2 regions of the Halomonas sp. CnH100-B genome follow, and region 1 is predicted to be linked to the other one. Evidence: predicted binding sites of a transcription regulator. Region 1 holds the regulator's gene; the other holds the start of a gene.

The links. Region 1 encodes sigma-54, which starts transcription at its own class of promoters, with help from an activator protein. Its sites were predicted from a motif close to TGGCACNNNNNTTGCTNT; they were not measured.
Region 2: a site for sigma-54 is predicted at 2,535-2,552, ahead of NH398_RS00115 (sugar phosphorylase). Genes of this name have one in related genera too.

What each region holds. Positions count from the first base shown of each region.
Region 1 is NZ_JAMXRX010000001.1:275,670-279,976, reverse strand. Features, by position in the region: gene lptC (LPS export ABC transporter periplasmic protein LptC) at 1-257, shown strand, start outside; gene lptA (lipopolysaccharide transport periplasmic protein LptA) at 254-748, shown strand; gene lptB (LPS export ABC transporter ATP-binding protein) at 760-1,518, shown strand; gene NH398_RS01145 (RNA polymerase factor sigma-54) at 1,624-3,039, shown strand; gene raiA (ribosome-associated translation inhibitor RaiA) at 3,137-3,445, shown strand; gene ptsN (PTS IIA-like nitrogen regulatory protein PtsN) at 3,450-3,917, shown strand; gene rapZ (RNase adapter RapZ) at 3,975-4,307, shown strand, end outside.
Region 2 is NZ_JAMXRX010000001.1:24,953-29,259, reverse strand. Features, by position in the region: gene ribBA (bifunctional 3,4-dihydroxy-2-butanone-4-phosphate synthase/GTP cyclohydrolase II) at 1-611, opposite strand, end outside; gene ribD (bifunctional diaminohydroxyphosphoribosylaminopyrimidine deaminase/5-amino-6-(5-phosphoribosylamino)uracil reductase RibD) at 684-1,832, opposite strand; gene nrdR (transcriptional regulator NrdR) at 1,850-2,329, opposite strand; gene NH398_RS00115 (sugar phosphorylase) at 2,585-4,307, shown strand, end outside.

The sequences.
Region 1 (4,307 bases):
CCCAGGCCCTGACGCTAAGAGGGTCTGCCCGGCTACTGGCTCCCGAAGAGGGCTGGCAGCTCGACACGCAGCAATTAAACTACGATGGCGTGACGCGCCATGCCTGGAGCGATACGCCCGTGCTGTTGCAGCAGCCGCCGCAGCGCATGGAAGCCTCCCGCATGGACGTTTGGCTCGATGACAGCCAAGTCCGCCTGACCAATAACGTGCGCGGCGTCCACCCGCCTGCCACTCGTAACCCTGAGGAGTCGCGATGAACGCCTCTCTCCGCACTGCACTCTTTACGTTAACCCTACCCCTCGCCACGGCGGCCATGGCACAAAGCCAAGCCCCCATCGAGGTCGAAGCCGACCGCCTGGACCTCGACCAGCGCGCTGGCACCGCTGTTTACTCAGGCAACGTGGACATTCGCCAGGGCGAGATGCAACTGCGCGGCGAACGCGTCGAAATTCAGCGCAACGACGCAGGCGAGCTGTCACGCGCCATTGCCACGGGTGAGCGCGCCTACCTGCGCAATCAGCTCGAAGATCAAGAAACCCCCATGGAGGGCTGGGCGCGTCGTATCGTTTACCATGTCGCCGAACGCCGTGTCGAGCTGATCGACCAAGCCGAACTGACCCAGCAAGGCGACCGTTTCCAAGGGGGGCGTTTGGAGTACTTCATCGACCAGGAAGTGGTGCAAGCACGCTCCGACGTGAGCGGTAGCGACAACCAGCGCATTCGCATGACTCTTCAGCCCGAACAATAGGGAGCGGCCACGTGGCAGCATCAACCTCTGCAGATTCCGCACCTGTCAAAACGCTCTACGCCCATCACCTAGCGAAGAGCTACAAACGCCGTCGGGTCGTGAAAGATATCAACCTGGAAATCGCTCAGGGTAGCGTCGTCGGCCTGCTGGGGCCCAACGGGGCGGGTAAAACCACGTCGTTTTACATGATCGTTGGACTGGTCAAATCCGATGCCGGTAGCGTCGGTATCGACGACGTCGACCTGACCCATGCGCCCATGCACGAGCGCGCCATGGCCGGGATTGGCTACCTCCCCCAGGAAGCCTCCATTTTCCGCAAGCTCTCGGTGGCCGATAACATCATGGCGATTCTCGAGACGCGCAAAGCGCTGGACCGTAGCGCTCGGGAAGCACGCCTCGAGTCACTGCTCGAAGATTTCCATATTACCCACATTCGCGACAACCTGGGCATGAGCCTCTCAGGGGGCGAGCGCCGCCGAGTGGAGATCGCTCGCTCACTCGCTACCGAGCCCGCATTCATTCTGCTCGACGAGCCGTTTGCCGGGGTCGACCCTATTTCAGTGGGTGAAATCAAAACCATCATCCGCGCACTGAAAAAACGCCACATCGGCGTCTTGATCACTGACCATAACGTGCGCGAAACCCTGGATATTTGTGACATTGCCTACATCGTTGGCGACGGCCATATCATCGCCAGTGGAAACGCCCAGGAGATCCTCAATAACCAGAAGGTTCGTGATGTCTATCTAGGCGCAGACTTCCGCCTCTAAACTCTGGCCTGACCAAACTTTTCTTTTAGTGGCATGCTTATTGCACTTGCACAGAGTCATAACTCGCTCTAGGGTGGAGCTTTCTGATTAACGAGTGGTTCTCAGATGGTCATGAAAGCTTCTCTCCAATTGCGTATCGGCACACAGCTGACCATGACACCTCAGCTGCAGCAGGCCATTGCCCTGCTACAGCTCTCCACGCTGGACCTCCGTCAAGAAATTCAGCAAGCGCTGGACGCTAACCCCATGCTCGAACAAGAGGATGAGTTTGGCGAACAGGCTGTTAGCGAGCCTCAAGAGGCCGAGTGGTCGGACAGCATTCCCAACGAACTCTCCGTAGACAGCGACTGGTCGGACACCTACCAAGACATGGGTAGCTTGGGCGGTAGCAGCGAAGGACCCGACTTCGAGCGCCAAGCCGCAGGCCAAAGCCTTCATGGCCATCTGTTATGGCAATTGGCCATGACCGACTTCTCTCCCCGCGACTATGCCATTGCCGAAAGCCTGATCGATGCACTGGATGCCAACGGCTATCTCACTCAACCGCTCAACGACATCCGCGAAGGCCTCAAGGCGCAAGGCCACGACAGCCTGAGCCAGCGTGAAGTAGAAAACACCCTGTTGCGCTTACAACAGTTCGAGCCCACCGGCGTGTTTGCCCGCGACCTGCGCGAGTGCCTGATGCTTCAGCTGGCCGCGCTGCCTGAAGACACCCCGCTATTGATGCCCGCAAAACGCTTGGTGCGTCAGTTTCTCGAAGCCTTGGGCAAAGACGATTTACGGCTACTCAAGCGCCGCCTGAGCCTGGATGACGAGCAGTTGGACGACGTCATCCGTTTAATTCGCAGCCTTGACCCACGCCCAGGCAGCGCCTACGGCGTGACCGACGACAGCTATATCACGCCCGATTTGGTCGTGCGCCATGACAACGAGGGCTGGCACTTAGAGCTCAACCCGGAGGCGCTGCCGCGCCTGCGTATCCAGCCCGATTACGCCAGTTTGATCAAACGTGCCGACAAGAGCCAAGACAACCAGTTCTTGAAAGAGCACCTCCAAGAAGCTCGCTGGCTGATCAAAAGCCTTTCCAGCCGTAATGACACGCTTCTGCGAGTAGGTCGTGAAATCATCGCCCGCCAGATCGGCTTTCTAGAGCACGGCGAAGAGGCCATGAAACCGCTGATCCTGGCCGACATCGCCGAGGCCGTGGAGATGCACGAGTCCACGATCTCCCGTGTGACGACGCAGAAATTCATACATACGCCACGAGGCGTGTTCGAGTTGAAGTACTTCTTCTCGAGCCAAGTCAGCAGCCACGATGGCGGCGATAGCCACTCCAGCACCGCCATTCGTGCACGGATCAAAAAACTGATACAAGAGGAGCCGTCGGGTAAACCGCTCTCCGATAGTCGCCTGGTGACCCTCCTTGAGGAGGGAGGCATCAGCGTTGCCCGGCGTACGGTAGCGAAATATCGCGAGTCAATGGGTATTCCCTCGTCCAGTGAGCGCCGCCGTTTACGCTAGTTAAACGGTAGGGCATGACAAACTCGACGCAGGGGCTTTGCAATAGCGCAAAAAGGGTTACAATCGAAGTACAGCCCGATGGATAAGGAGCACGTCAATGCAAGTAAACATCACTGGTCATCACGTTGAACTGACTGACGCCTTGCGTGACTACGTTAACGAAAAGCTGGAACGCGTCGAACGCCACTATGACAACATCACCACGGTGCAAGTGACCTTATCTGTCGAGAAAGAACGCCAGCAGGCAGCCTGTACGCTGCATGCCGCCGGTGCCGACCTTCATGCCGAAGCCCTCGATAACGATATGTATGCCGCTATCGATGCGCTCGCAGACAAAATCGATCGTCAACTCGTTAAACACAAGGAAAAAGCACAAGCTCGCGCCCAGGGCGCAGGCGTGCGTTAACTCAATGACGTTGGAAACCATCCTCCCCCCGGAGCGCGTGCTCTACGACGTGCCCGGGGGCAGCAAAAAACGGGTGCTGGAGTTTTTCAGCACCTTCATCGCCCAAAACACACCCAGCCTCGATAGCCAAGAAGTGTTTAGCCGCCTGATTGGACGCGAGCGTCTCGGCAGCACGGGAATTGGCAACGGCGTTGCCATCCCCCACGCACGTAGCCCGCACTGTAGCTCGCCCATCGCTGGCTTTTTGAAACTTGCCGAGCCGGTCGATTTCGATGCCATCGATGGCGACCCCGTCGATCTAGTGTTCGTGTTGCTCGTACCCGAAGAGGCGGACGACACGCATCTCGCTCTGCTTGGGCAAGTCGCGACGATCATGAACGATGCGAATACCCGTCAACAGTTACGCAAAGCCAGCAGTCAAAAAGAGCTATTGACCCTGATGACGGCCAAGATACGCGAACAGGCCGCGTAAGATACTCACACGTCCATCACTGTTTATTTCCTACGCTCATACGCCAAGAGAGACGCTATGCAACTGGTGATCATTAGCGGCCGTTCGGGGTCCGGTAAATCTATCGCCTTACAAGCGCTGGAGGATCTTGGCTATTATGCGATCGATAACTTACCTGCCATGCTGCTGGGCTCGCTGATCGATGAGCTGCGCGCTCAAGGAGAACGCACTCGTATTGCCGTTAGCATCGATGCGCGCAACCTCCCCATCGCGCTGGAGCGTCTGCCAGCGCTGTTGGAAGAGCTACGCCAGCGAGACATTCGTTTTCAGGTGATCTATCTAACCACGGACGCACGCATTCTGCTGGAGCGCTACTCCGCCACTCGTCGTCGCCACCCCCTCACTCGCGAC
Region 2 (4,307 bases), 250 kb from region 1:
TAGTGGATCAAATCGGCAATGGTGCCCATCTTGATACCGTGCGCCTTGGCAAAGGCCTCCAGCTCCGGGCGGCGGGCCATACTGCCATCATCGTTCATGATCTCGCAAATGACGCCGCTGGGGTCCAAACCCGCCAGCGCTGCCAGATCGCAGGCGGCTTCGGTATGCCCTGCGCGGCGCAGTACGCCGCCTGGCTCGGCCATCAGCGGGAAAATGTGGCCCGGCTGAACGATATCCGAGGGCTTGGCATTCGGAGCAACGGCGGCCTGCACCGTCCGAGCACGATCGGCAGCGGAAATACCGGTGGTGACCCCTTCCGTCGCCTCGATGGAGAGCGTGAACTTGGTACCAAAACCGGAGCCATTGTCCCGCACCATCAGCGGCAGGTTGAGCTGCTCGCAGCGCTCGCGGGTCATCGGCATACAAATTAGACCGCAGGCATACCGCGCCATGAAGTTGATATGCTCAGGCTTCACCATTTCGGCGGCCATGATGATATCACCTTCGTTCTCGCGATCCTCATCGTCCATGAGAATCACCATTTTGCCCTGGCGAATGTCATCTACCAGCTCAGCGATGGGGGATAAACCCTCTGAAGAGGAGTGCGCCATGGAATCTCCAAAAAATAGGCTCGCATCGTATGCGAATTCGGGCGTCAGGGTACCTTGCAATGACGGCTTGCGCTAGTCAGCCTGCGGGGTGGCAATGATCCACCAGTCGCTCCCAACGGTTCGCGATGCCGTCACCGTCAAACGTTTCTGATCGGCCATCTGGGTAATCCCCGGCAGAGCAAATAGCGGCCTGGCCTCGCCGCCCAACAGCGTGGGCGCGACAAAAAGCTGCAGCTCATCGATCAAATCCGCCTCTAGCAGTGCGCCCGCCAGCGTGGCACCCGTTTCCACCAACAGTTCGTTAACCTGCTCATTATCCGCTAGCCAGCGCAGCATGTCAGCCAGCGCAATACGCCCGTTTTCGGCAGGTACTACCTGAATCTCGGCCCCGGCTTCTGCCAGTTTACGCCGTTTCTCTTCGCTGTGTTGATCCGTCGTGATGATGAGCGTGCGCCCCGGCTCGCGCAGGCAGGCAGCCGCTAGTGGAAGACGAAGGCGCGAATCGAGGATCACCCGTAGCGGTTGGCGCTGGACGATGTCATCGGCGTTGTCCAGCGCTAACTGGTCGGCCCTTAGGGTGAGGCGGGAGTCATCCATGATCAGAGACTCTACGCCGCTCAGTATGGCGCTTGACCGGGCACGCAGACGCTGCACCTGCGTGCGCGCCTGGGGCCCGGTGATCCACTGCGACTCACCTGACCCCATCGCGGTACGACCATCCAGACTCATGGCCATTTTCAACCGCACGTAGGGGCGGCCGCGCTCCATCCGGGAGATGAACCCTGGGTTGAGCGCCTTGGCGTCGGTCTCGAGCAGCCCCACCTGCACCTGGATGCCCGCCGCCTCTAAATGGGCGATGCCACCCCCACTAACCCGAGGGTTCGGGTCCTGCATCGCCACGACGACACGGGCAACACCGGCATCGGCCAGTGCCACGGCGCAGGGGCCGGTCCGTCCGGTATGAGAGCAGGGCTCGAGCGTGACATAGGCGGTAGCGCCTCGAGCCTCGCTGCCCGCTGCCTGCAGCGCATGGATTTCTGCGTGGGGTTCTCCGGCACGCACATGGTACCCCTCCCCCACGATATGGCCCTCTTCGCTGTCCGCGAAGGACACGATCACGCACCCCACTCTCGGATTGGGGTCGGTGGTATACACCCCCCGCTTGGCCAATTGAATCGCGCGGGCCATATAGCGATGGTCGGCGGTGGAGAACTCACCCATCATGATGCTCCGTTCGATTAACCCTGTCCGGCCGACTCATCGGAGGGCTCCTGGGAGAGCCGATCGATTTCAGCGCGGAATTCGTCGAGATCCTGAAACTTGCGGTATACCGAGGCAAAGCGAATGTAGGCAACTTGATCGAGACTACGAAGCGCTTTCATCACGGCCTCACCGATCTCGCGGGCGTTCACTTCACGGTCGCCGCGGGCGCGCAGCGTTTGCCGTATACGCTCGACCGAGGCCTCGATGGCTTCGGCGCTGACCGGACGCTTTTCCAGCGCGCGCAGCATGCCGTCGCGTAACTTCGCTTCATTGAAGCTTTCACGAGAGCCGTCGGATTTCACCACCCGCGGCATAATCAGCTCGGCGGTTTCGTAAGTCGTAAAGCGTTCATGGCAGTTGGCGCACTGGCGACGACGGCGCACCTGGTCACCCTCTGCCACCAGCCTGGAATCTGTCACTCTCGTATCGTTTGCACCACAAAAAGGGCAATGCATGGCAGTCAACCTATTATCAGTACACACTAGAACCAGTGCGTGCAGCGTGTCAGCCTGGGCGAACGAGCAGCGTCAAGGCGTCGGCCCTAGCGCGCTTCGCCATTTTATAAACTGTTTTATCGCCAACGGGTCGGCGGCAGCGGCAGCCACGACCTGATGGCATAGCGGTGTTATACGACGCGTATCTCACCGTATTGTAACGATTTGGCACACAAGCTGCAGCGTTTGTCGAAGTTGATTGATAGGACGCCCGCTATGACCGCTTTCGAACAGACCGTTCACCGCTACCTCACCCATCTATATGGCCCGCGCGCCGGGGAGGTTCAGCGGCGAATAGGACAGCACCTTGCGCATTTTCGCGCGATGTCGACGACCGCCCCAACGACGAGCGAGACGCCTCATGATGCACCAACATGGAGCGAACAAGATCAGTGGGTCATCTGTTACGGCGACTCCATTGTGGAGGAGGGAACGCCGCCGTTAGCGGTGCTGGATACCTTTCTGCAGCGCTACCTGGGGGATGCCATCAGCGGGGTCCACGTGCTGCCCTTTTTCCCCTGGAGCAGTGACGATGGTTTTTCGGTGATTCACTACCGCGAGGTCAATAGCGAGCTGGGCGAGTGGGCGCATATTCAAAACTTGGCCAGCCACTATGATTTGATGGCCGATTTAGTGCTCAATCATGTCTCGCGGGAGTCGCTCTGGTTCGTCGATTACCTGACCGGCAGCCTGCCCGGTCGCGACTACTTTATTGAAGTCGATCCGGATACCGATGTTTCCCAGGTCACCCGACCACGCAGTAGCCCACTCCTAGTGCCGATCTCTACGCGCCGGGGGACGCGCCACGTGTGGGCGACTTTCTCGGAAGACCAAATAGATCTCAACTTCGAAAACCCGGATGTGTTGCTCGAGTTCGTGGGTATTTTGCTGTTCTACCTACAGCAAGGAGTGCGCATTATTCGCTTGGACGCGGTGGCATTTTTGTGGAAGCGCCTGGGCACCTCCTGCATTCACCTGCCCGAAACCCATACGGTGGTGCGCTTACTTCGCGCCATCGTGGATGAAATAGCCCCCGGTACGCTGCTGATCACCGAAACCAACGTGCCCCATGCCGAAAACATCAGCTACTTTGGCTTGGAGCGATTAGCGGAAGGCGCGCCCGATGAAGCCCACATGGTGTACCAGTTCGCCCTGCCCCCGCTGCTACTGCACACCTTGACTCGCGGCGAAGCGACGACGCTGCAAACGTGGCTGAACAGCCTGCCAGTACTACCGAAGCAGTGCACCTACCTAAATTTCACCGCCAGCCACGACGGTATCGGCGTACGACCGCTAGAAGGCCTGCTGCCCGACCATGAGCGCGACGCGCTGCTGGAGCTGATGCACCGCTTTGGTGGGTTTGTCAGTATGCGCAGCAACCCTGACGGTAGCGACACGCCCTACGAGATCAACATTACCTGGTTTGAGGCCATGCGCGGCACCCGCCGCGGGCCAGACCCGTGGCAAATTGCGCGCTTTCTATGTAGCCAAGCGATCATGCTCAGCCTGCAAGGAATACCCGCGCTCTATATCCATACGCTTACCGGCACGCTGAACGATGTCGAAGGCGTGGAACGCAGCGGCCGCTTACGCTCGATCAACCGTCGTCGCTGGCAGCTCGATGAGCTAGCTCTGCTATTAGAGAGCCCTTCCACCCCGACCCACGACGTGTTCCACGCCCTGCATCGGCTGCTAACACGGCGCCGTCAAGAGCCCTGCTTTCACCCCAACGCACCGCAGCGCGTGATAGAAACGCCCCCTGAACTGCTGGCGATCGAGCGCGGCCCGCTCGCTAGCGGCCGGCGCTTGCTCGCCCTGTACAACGTCACCGATGGCAAGGTTGATCTCGCCCACGCAGGCGATGCTCTGAACCAAGCGCTCACTCAGCACCACTGGCAGCCGCTAGACACGCTGACCGCTCACCACGAGGAAACACTGC